2 regions of the Gordonia sp. CPCC 205333 genome follow, and region 1 is predicted to be linked to the other one. Evidence: riboswitches for the same ligand, from Rfam matches in the RefSeq annotation. Region 1 holds a riboswitch; the other holds the start of a gene.
What was found. A riboswitch is a leader RNA that binds a small molecule or an ion and turns the genes downstream of it on or off. The one in region 1 is predicted to bind cyclic di-AMP.

Region 2: it holds a riboswitch for cyclic di-AMP, as region 1 does, so the genes downstream of both, AAFP29_RS18800 (C40 family peptidase) here and AAFP29_RS17625 (transglycosylase family protein) in region 1, are expected to answer to the same signal.

What each region holds. Positions count from the first base shown of each region.
Region 1 covers NZ_JBCLVI010000004.1:660,476-665,285, reverse strand. Annotated here, with positions in the region: gene AAFP29_RS17635 (helicase-associated domain-containing protein) at 1-1,623, opposite strand, end outside; gene AAFP29_RS17630 (hypothetical protein) at 1,698-1,898, shown strand; gene AAFP29_RS17625 (transglycosylase family protein) at 1,971-2,621, opposite strand; cyclic di-AMP (ydaO/yuaA leader) riboswitch at 2,627-2,839, opposite strand; gene AAFP29_RS17620 (flavin reductase family protein) at 3,077-3,610, opposite strand; gene AAFP29_RS17615 (hypothetical protein) at 3,607-3,843, opposite strand; gene AAFP29_RS17610 (cold-shock protein) at 4,055-4,474, shown strand; gene AAFP29_RS17605 (DUF2771 family protein) at 4,510-4,810, opposite strand, start outside.
Region 2 covers NZ_JBCLVI010000005.1:200,543-205,352, reverse strand. Annotated here, with positions in the region: gene AAFP29_RS18810 (DEDD exonuclease domain-containing protein) at 1-1,381, opposite strand, end outside; gene AAFP29_RS18805 (hypothetical protein) at 1,566-1,850, shown strand; cyclic di-AMP (ydaO/yuaA leader) riboswitch at 1,960-2,126, shown strand; gene AAFP29_RS18800 (C40 family peptidase) at 2,140-2,820, shown strand; gene AAFP29_RS18795 (NlpC/P60 family protein) at 2,939-3,964, shown strand; gene AAFP29_RS18790 (hypothetical protein) at 4,028-4,810, shown strand, end outside.

The DNA of each region.
Region 1 (4,810 bases):
GTGGGTGGTGAACATCGCGATCAGTTCGGCCCCGCTGCGGCCGGCGTCAAGTGCTCGCCGCACGCTCGCTTCGGTGACGCGGTAAACCGAAGCGGCACCGCCGGATTCGAGGTCAGCGACCAGTTCGACCTGATCCGCGAGTTCATGTGTCATCGGTCCGGGCACGACCAGGGTGAGGTCGGCCTGGGTGAGGAAGTGGTCCACCGGTTTCGGTAGGGAGATGTCGATAGCCGACGAGATCGCCGCATCGGACTCGGCGGGTGGCGCGATGAGCGCGGCCCGTCCGACGCTGCTCAGCGCGTTATGTGCGACCAGCCCCAATTCCGTTGCCTCCCTGATATTTTCGGATATCAGGGCTCGGGTGAACTGGCGGAGCCGACGGGGATGGCGCCAGAGTAGATAGGCGGTGAGATCGTCGATCGACACGCTTGTGCCCGGCAACGCTTCGCTCAGCGCGGTCAGAATCGTCATCCGCAGGGCGGCGGCCTGGCCGTCGTAGACCTCGGTCGACAATGCGGGTAATGCGTTGCCGTCGCGGTCGGGTTGGCCGACCAGCCAGGCGCGGCGAGGCATCCGGAGCCAGGTGGCGAGCAACGCCTGCCACTGGCGTTCGGTGCTTTGGCGTAGCCACCCATCGGCCGCATGCGTTGGCGCCCAGGCGAAATCATCGGCGCCGACCGCGGGCGTCGGATCGGGATATCCGGCGTCAACGAATCGCAGATAGCCGAGCAGTTCGATGATCAGTCCGACGCGGGTCAATGACAGGCCGGTGGACTTGGCGAGGCGACGCAACTCACGAATACCCATCGCGCCCGATCGCAGTACGGCGGCCGGAGTCTCGCCGAGCAGGTGAAGCAGCAGCGTCGAATGGCGGATGAGTTCGAGGGCTTCGCCACCGGCCGCGGCGTCGACGTCGACGAGAGTGAATCGAGACTCCTCGCCGGTCGGCGTCAACGACGGGGCGCGTAAGTCATCGAGGCGCAGCAGTGGCTCGTGGCGCAGTAACTGGCGGACCACCGGCACGATTTCCACGGTCTGGTCGTCGATGCGGGCCAGCATGCCAGCCGCCAGCAGCGTCGGGACCGGGAGAGACGGGTCGCTACCTGGAGCGGCGTCGCGGCTGCGGCCCAGCGGTGGTCCCTGTGACAGTGTCGTGAGAAGTGCGGTCTGCGGCTGCGGGAGCTGATCGAGTTCGGCACGCCATTGCTGCGGGGTACGCGTGGCCGTCGGCGCGGTGATATGCCGTCCCTGCCACGGCATTGCCGAGGGTGCATGGGCAGGTGCGACGAGCCGTCGGCCGTCGGTCCACAACAACGCCCGTTCGGTCAGCAGCGTGATTCGCTCGGCGATGTCGGCTGGTTCGGCCCGGCCGGTCAGCGCCTTGGCAACCGCGGCCGGCGTCGGGGGTTTGTCGGCGGTGGCCACCACGTCGAGGACGGCTACCGCGAGGAGATCCAGCGATTCCCCGGCCAGCGTGATCGACGCCGCCGACAGCGCGCGTTGGGCCAGTACCCCGGTGCCCTGCGGCGGTGGTGAGGCGAGGTCGGGACGGGCGGCCAGGAGAAGGGCCAGCTCGTCGTCGGAGCGGTCGGCTAGTTCGATGGCGAGCGACTTCGGCGTCATCGAATGACCGCCACCGACCGCTTCACACTCATTCGATCAACCTTACTTACCGAGCGCATGGCACAATAACCGACGTGGCTGATAAGGAACCTGCAGCAGCGGCTGCCAAGAGTAAATATGTCGACAACGGCTGGCCGAACACCGATGGCGAGCATGCCGTCTCGGAATTCGCCGCCAACGTATCGGGTGCGTTGTCTCCGTTCGGGAGTACGGAATTCCCGCTCCCGGTTGAGGATCTGCCGTTTGTGCAGTCCAAGACGGTTGTCAACAGGTAGAAGAATTGGAGAAGGGCCCTGCACGGGTGAAAACCTCGTGCAGGGCCCTTTGTCTTTGGGGCGCTAGGCCGTTCAGGGGAGGGGCAGCAGCGACTTGTTCTTGTTGTAGAAGTCGAGCTGGCCCTTGTCGAGCTGGTAGCCGCTGTTCTTCGCAGCTGTCCACAGGTTCTTCACCGCCGGGTCAACGGTGCCCTTCTTGCCCGCGGTGGTGAGAGCGTCGTCAACCTGCTTCTTCACCTCGGTGGTGTCCTTGGCGTTGGGAGCAGTCTTCAGCGAATTCTGCGGCGCGGCCTTGTCGGTCTTCGGGGTCTTCAGGTTCGACGGCGCGGTGGTCGGAGCGTCGCGCTTGGTCGGGCCCGAGAGAACTCCGCCGCAGGTCGGCCATGCGCCGTTGCCCTGCGTCGCGAGAACGCGCTCGGCGATGGCGATCTGCTGTTCGCGAGTCGCCTGATCCGCCGAGGGGGCGTACTGGGTGCCGCCGTGGGCGGCCCAGGTGCTCGGGCTGAACTGGAGGCCACCCTGGTAGCCGTTGCCGGTGTTGATCGCCCAGTTACCGCCGGACTCGCAGGCAGCGACCTGATTCCACTCGGAATCGGTGGCGGCGCTGGCGTTACCGGCCGAGAGCATCGCCGCTCCGCCGCCGAGGACGGCTCCGGTGAGGGCGACCTTGGCGAAGGTCTTGGTGGTTGTGGTGGAGGTCGGCTTGCGATGACGTCCGGACATAGTGGTATTCCTCTCTCCACGCGCCTACGAAGTCAGCTGTCGGGTTCGAGCGAGAGGTTGCCCGGCCCCACGTGCGGCTGGAAGCCGTTTGCGGAGCTACACCCCAAGGATCTGTCGTAACGTTTGGGCGTTACCCATGCGATACATCAGAACCGGGTCTCAGGGGAGAATGGGTCCCCCGTCCTTGTTCCTGAATTGCAGTTGTGCGACCCAGCTGGCGGAACAAGGCTCGGCGCGGCCAGCTGATTCGTTTTTAGGTTTGGGTGACAACCTGGCTGGTGGTCGCTTTGAACCCTACGGGTTCATAGCGGGTGGATCACCCCAGCGGCGCAAGTGATTTTTAAGGGTGTTTCCCCGGGTGCGGCGTCGTCTGAACGTCTTACCTGCTCACGCCAGTGATGCCCCGTTTGTAGCCGATCCGTTATGCAGTCGTTATGTGACAAACGTCACAGGCATTAGGTGGCTTGCGACACGCGCTTGCGGACTTCCAGCGAGCGGAATGTGCTCGCGTGAAACACAAGTGGTTCGACGCCGGGGTCGGCATGCAGGGCGTCGATGCGCAACAGGACGAGTGTGTGATCGCCCGCGGGGATCTCGTTGTACAGGCTGCACGAGAGCGACGCGGCCGCAGCCGGGATGAAGACGGCTTCGGAACCCGCGTGCAGGGGATCGATGTCGTCGAATCGATGCTCGGCCGGACCGGCCAGCTGTTTGCACAAGTCAGCCTGATCGCTGGAGAACACACTGACTCCGATCGAGGTGACGCCGCGCAACCTTGGCCATGTTGTCGACGTGTTCTGCACGCAGAGCGAGACCAGCGGCGGGTCCAGTGAGACTGTGCTGAACGCGCTCGCGGCCATCCCGACCAGCTCACCGTCGAGCCGACAACACACTGCGACGACGCCAGACGGGAAGGCGCTGTATGCCTGTCGGAGACTTGTGCCGTCAGTGGTGGGGGTCAGGGAAAGTTGAGTCGAATCTGCGGTCATGCCGAACGCCGTTTCTTGTCGGTGGGTTTTGTAGAGCGACCCGTCACGACTGTTGCGATCAGTGCGATCACAAGTCCGACGGGGGCACACATCGTGAGTACGTAGACGAGGGTTGGTGCGGTCCGACCGTCGGCGACGAGCGGCGTCACGAACAACGCGACTATCGCTACCAGCCCGATCGCAAAGATCGCGATGGAAAGTTGCAGCAATCGGTTGGAGCGGTCGGAGCGCATGAAATCAACGGTAGTGCACGCGTATGCGGCAGTCGGCCAGCGAGACAGTCGATGCGTAAACCGGGGTGACCGGAGTGGACGACGTTGGATAGACTGGTCGCAACAACACGCGCCTTTGCTCATTGTCATGGGTCAGGGCGCGTTTGTCGTGAAGGTCCCGCAGGCCAATTGAACTGCGGGAGTGATCAAGCACAGATTAAGGGTGAGCACAGTGCCTACCGGCAAGGTGAAGTGGTACGACACGGACAAGGGTTTCGGCTTCTTGTCGCAGCAAGACGGCGAGGACGTATACGTCCGCTCGTCGGCGTTGCCGGAGGGTGTTGACGGGTTAAAGCCCGGTCAGCGCGTTGAGTTCGGGATGGCGGCGGGCCGTCGTGGACCGCAGGCACTCACCGTGACGATTCTGGAGTCGGCGCCCAGCGTCGTCAAGAACAGTCGCGACGCCGCGCGCAAAGAAGCTGCGGTCAAGCGGCATTCGCCAGACGAATTGCACGGCATGGTCGCGGATCTGATCACGCTCTTCGAGAGCAAGGTGCAGCCTGACCTTCGGCAGGGCCGCTACCCGGATCGCAAGACGGCACAACGTATTTCCGAGGTGGTGCGGGCCGTGGCCCGCGAACTCGAACACTAGGCATCGAATAGACCCGATACCGACCGTCGAGCAGATTACTGTTCGGCGGTCGGTCTCTTTGGCGTGGTATCGGCGGCGAGGAACCCGCGGACCACGAATCCCTGCGGGCTCTCGATCGCCGACGGCGCCTGCACTTCGATATTGATCAAGGTGCGTTCAACCGTCGATCGCAGTGCAACGGTGAATTGCGTATTACTGGGGTAGATGGGCTCATCGCGCACGATGCCGTTGGGTGTGTAGTACTCGGCGATCAATGCCCACGGGCTGTCCGCGATATCCGCCGATACCGAAACGAGCGCCGTTTGCCCGACGTTGACCGGTACATGTGACTTTGTC
Region 2 (4,810 bases), on a different contig from region 1:
GATCTCGTAGTGCGATCAGAAGCTCATCCGAGGCTCCGGTGAACAAAGCGTGTATTGCTGCGACCCGCGGGAGATAGTCCGGGAGTGTTTGCGGAACTGAGCTGGCCGCACGACACCCGCCGACGGCCCGCGCCGCCGCATCCGTCCGACACCAGTGGTGTGTGGTTTTTGATCCCAAACGCGTTGTGCACGTGCGCAATTGGGCTGCCGATGAGAGGTGGTCAGCGACTGACTGTGCCACCGTCCGATTGGCGATGGGGCCGATACAGTTTTCCTCCGGCGTGCGACTGACGCGCAGGCGCGGGAATCTCTCGGCGGTCAGGACGATCCACCAGCCCTTGTGTGGCTGTGTGGATCGGCGGTTGTACGCGGGGCGATGAGCGGCGAGCAGTCGAAGCTCACGGACACCGGCTTCTAATCCGTGTGCGCATTCGACGTGGTCGACGCGGACGGCCAATGCGACCATTTCCGACATCCTGGGACGCGTTTCGGCGCCGGTGAAATACGAGGAGACGCGGCGACGGAGATCGACGGCGGTTCCGACATAGAGGACTTCCTCACCCGGGCCGCGGAAGAGGTAGACGCCTGCGCGTCGCGGCAGCGTAGCGGCGAGGTGACGTTTGGCGCGTTGTGCCGGGGTGGTACGCGGCAGATAGTCGAGTAGTTCCCGGTAGGTATGCACGCCCTTGTTGCCGATGCGTTCGAGTAATCGGTAGAAGACTTCGACTGTTGCGCGTGCGTCGTCGAGGGCGCGGTGGGTGGGGCGGGTCGCGACGTCGAAGAGATCGGCGAGTGCGGCGAGTTTGACGGTTGGAGCTTCGTCTCGGCTGAGGATGCGGCGGGCCATCGCCACGGTGCACAGCGTTGCCGCGAACGGCCAGTCGAGATGAAGTGCCTGCGCCCCCCGACGTAGGAAGCCGGTGTCGAATCGGGCGTTATGTGCGACGAGCACCGCGCCGCGGGCGAATTCGAAGAAGGATGGCAGCACGGACTCGATGGTGGGTGCCGCCGTGACCATCGCTGAGGTAATGCCGGTGAGAGTGACGATCTGCGGCGGAATCTCGCGGCCGGGGTCGACCAGGGTGGCGAATTCTCCGACGACCTCGCCGCGCTGAATCCGTACCGCGCCGATCTCGGTAATCGCGTCGGTGCTCGCACCGCCGGTGGTCTCCAAGTCGACCACGACGATCGGTGTCTCGAACAAGGGCTGGTCGATTCCGCCGTATACGGCGGCGATCAATTCAGCTTCGGTAGGCATCGGACGGCTACCGGCGCGACCACTGCGAGTTGTGTCCGGCATCGGCATTCCGACGGCCGGTAAGCCGCTGTCGGCGAAAGTCAGCTGTTCCACGTCGCGAACATTAGTTCGACCCACTGACATCAGGGTCCGGCGTGCCCCCTGTGACTGCTGTGGCGGGTGTGATTTTGAAGGGTTGTCGGGGGTCGGTTCTAGTCTCCAGTTCAGGTTCACCATCAGGTCCCGATTACCGCGAGGTATCGGGTGATGAACACCGAATTGCCAGGAAACCAACCAATCGCATGTGCGATGAGATGGAGATCACAGAATGAAGATCGATTGCGAGACCTGCCCGGCACGTCAAGTGGCTTGTGACGGCTGCATGATGCAACTGCTCTTCGACCCGGTGAGCAGCGACGATGTAACAGCAGACCAGCAGATGGCGATAGTGAGTTCAGGGCCGGTCGACGACTACGAGTTACTCGCGGCGATCGACGCGTTCAGTGCTGCTTCGATGGTATCGACACGCGATGCATCATTCGCAAGAAGCGCTATCGCGGCACGTCAGGACGGTGTTGAGCGCAAGCATCTGCGAATTCTGCGAGCCAGCTGATCTGACACGCCACAACGTGGTTACGCGCCTTGTTGGACAGCGCCCGGAAAGTTTCGTAACCTTTCTGAGACATTTGCGGAACGTCCCGCTTCGAACTCGAAGTGGTCCGCGGATATCACCGCTTAGTCACTCGCAAGAGTGAGCCGGGGAACCACTTTATTCGGCATAGTCCGATTGGGGTGAGTCGCGGCGCGACGACATAGTCGGCGCGACGCGTAGGGCGATCTTCCAGCCCGAACCCGACAGCTAACTCGGTAGGCGGTAGGGAGAACAAAGGAGAACACTCTTCGTGGCCAAACATCGTTTGGAACAGCCTGGCCGTGGTGCCAAGGTAGCCAAAGGTGCCGTGATCGCTGGGTCGATTGCCGTCGGCTCGCTCGCGGCTTCCGCAGGTTCCGCGTTTGCGGCCCCAGCGCCTGCGCCGATGCCGAACAACACAATCGACTTCCCGGCTCTGGGTAAGGCGCTCCTGGCGCCACATGCCAAGCCAGCTGCCAAGAAGCAGGCGCCCGCGCCCGCCAAGGTGGCGATCCCCAACGTCGGCACATTCAACGTGCCCGGCCTGAATCAGAATCAGGTTCCGGCTCAGTTCCGTCCGGGCCAGCGGATCGCGCCGCTGCTCCGACAGGACACCGGCGTTCGCGTCCTCGCGACGGCCGAGTCCAAGATCGGTTCGCCTTACGTCTACGGTTCGGCCGGACCGAACGCATTCGACTGCTCGGGCCTGGTCTACTACTCGTACAAGCAAGCTGGCAAGACCATCCCGCGCGACTCCTACGGTCAGCTCGGCGGCGGCCGTGCGGTGGCCTACAAAGATGCCAAGCCGGGCGACGTCCTAATCTTCAACGGCGGCAGCCACGCCGGTATCTACGCGGGCAACGGTATGTTTGTTCATTCCTCGACCGAGGGAGTGCCGGTTCGCAAGGCACCCGTCAAGGAGTGGGCATTGACCGGCGTCCGTCGCTACTGAGCCCATCGCGAGCTAAGTAGTTGCGATCTTGACGAATCGTTTGGGCGGACCGGCCGATAGTGTGCGGTCCGCCCAACTTCGTCATACGAATGGGGCAGAGGAGTATCGCGCGGTGCGCATCCTGAGAACAATCCTGGTGACTGTGCTTGTTGTCATTGCCGGCCTGGCATCGGCTGGACTGGCCGTCCCAGTGTCCGCCGCACCCGTGCAGACCGCTGATCGGTTGCTGGTGAACTATCGCAAACTGAGCGTCGATGCGGAGAAGTCGGCCGAGTCGATGCACAATGCGCAGCTCGAATACACGAAGCAGCGCAAGGCGCTTACCGCCGCTCGCCTCGCATCCTCCAATGCCCAACGCTCGCTGGACATTTCGCAGAAGAACTTGGACGCCGTGCGCAAACGGGTCAACAAAGTGGTTCGCGCCAGCTATCGGGGTGCCAAGATCAACCGGCTCTACGCGGTCCTGGTCAGCGACTCGCCGCAAAACCTGCTCGACCAGATGTCCGGCCTGGAATTGGTCTCCCGTCAGTCGGCGTCGGATCTACGGAACTTGAAATCCTCGCGTCAGAAGACCCTCGCCGCGAAGAAGGCCGCGGATGATTCGGCCACCACGGCGACCACCGCGATCGCAGCTGTTGAGAAGACGCGCAGTCAATTGCAGGTGCAGCGCGCGAATCTCAATCTCCAGGCCGTGCGGATTCGCGCGATCTACGAGTCGATGACCGGTCAGCAGTTGGCTGAACTGCGTGGGCCGAAGTTCGACTTCGATCCACGGCTGGTTCCCAAAGGCACCTCGGCCGCGCTGGTCGCGGTACAAGCCGCGCTGACTCGAATCGGCGATCCCTACGTGTGGGGCGCAACCGGTCCGAGTTCCTTCGACTGTTCGGGTCTGATGGTGTGGGCCTACAAGCAGGCCGGCCAGACGCTGCCGCGATCCAGCGAAGCCCAGCAGGGTGGTGGCACCTCGATCAGCCGGGACAAACTTCAGCCCGGGGATCTGATCATCTATTACTCCGACGCCCATCATGTCGGAATGTACGTGGGAGACGGATACGTCATTCACGCCTCTACGTTCGGAGTACCGGTGAAGGTTGTTCCGCTCGACAAGGCTGGACCGTTTCAATCTGCGCGCCGGTACGCTTAGCGCTTAATGACCCCTCCTTCGACAGGTCGCCACGCGTCTCGTAGGCGACTGAAGCCATTGTTGATGCGTGCGCTACCCGGCGTAGTTGGCGTTGTCGTGGTGCCGACCCTGATTGTGACGGGGTGCTCGTCGTCGGGGGAGCCGACATCGACCACTACCGGATCAACCTCGACCGCGACGCCGCCGAATGTTTATGAAGCGACACGTGTCGAAGGTGTGAATAGGCTGCTCGGCAAGCTCAACGACGCACTTCTGAGCGGCGACGTGGCGAAACTCGACGGGTTGATCGATGTATCGGCGACGCCACGTTTCCGCGCCGCGCTGCATACCGAGGCTGCGAATGTCGGGACGGCGACGACCGAGACCGGGGCTGCCTCGTCCAAACGTGGAAATGTGCTGAGCTACAAGACTTTCCGGTATTGGCTGGGAAGTGCCGATGCTGAGTTCGTGGTGCCGCGAGAGCTGCAAAATCGCCTCGACGATCAAGGGAGCTCAGATAGCTGGTTCGCTCCGGTGAAGCTGAACTACGCTCTCGGCGGCGAGTCGTCACCGGGTCTGGCCGAGGACGACATTATGTTGAGCACTCCACTCGCGCTGGCCCGTTACGACGACGATTGGAAGATCGTCGGTGATTCCACCGTTTTGGATGACGTGCAGGCGCCGGCCCCCACGCTATGGAGTTATCCCGGGCTGCGGGTCCGCGACGTAGCGACTTCGGGCGGCGACTCGGTCGTCCTGTCTTATCCAGGGACCGATGCGGCCGTTGCGAAAGTCGCGAGCGAACTTCCGGAAGCTGTTGTGGCGGTGACGAATTTCTGGGGATCGTCGTGGGCGCGTCGCGCGGCT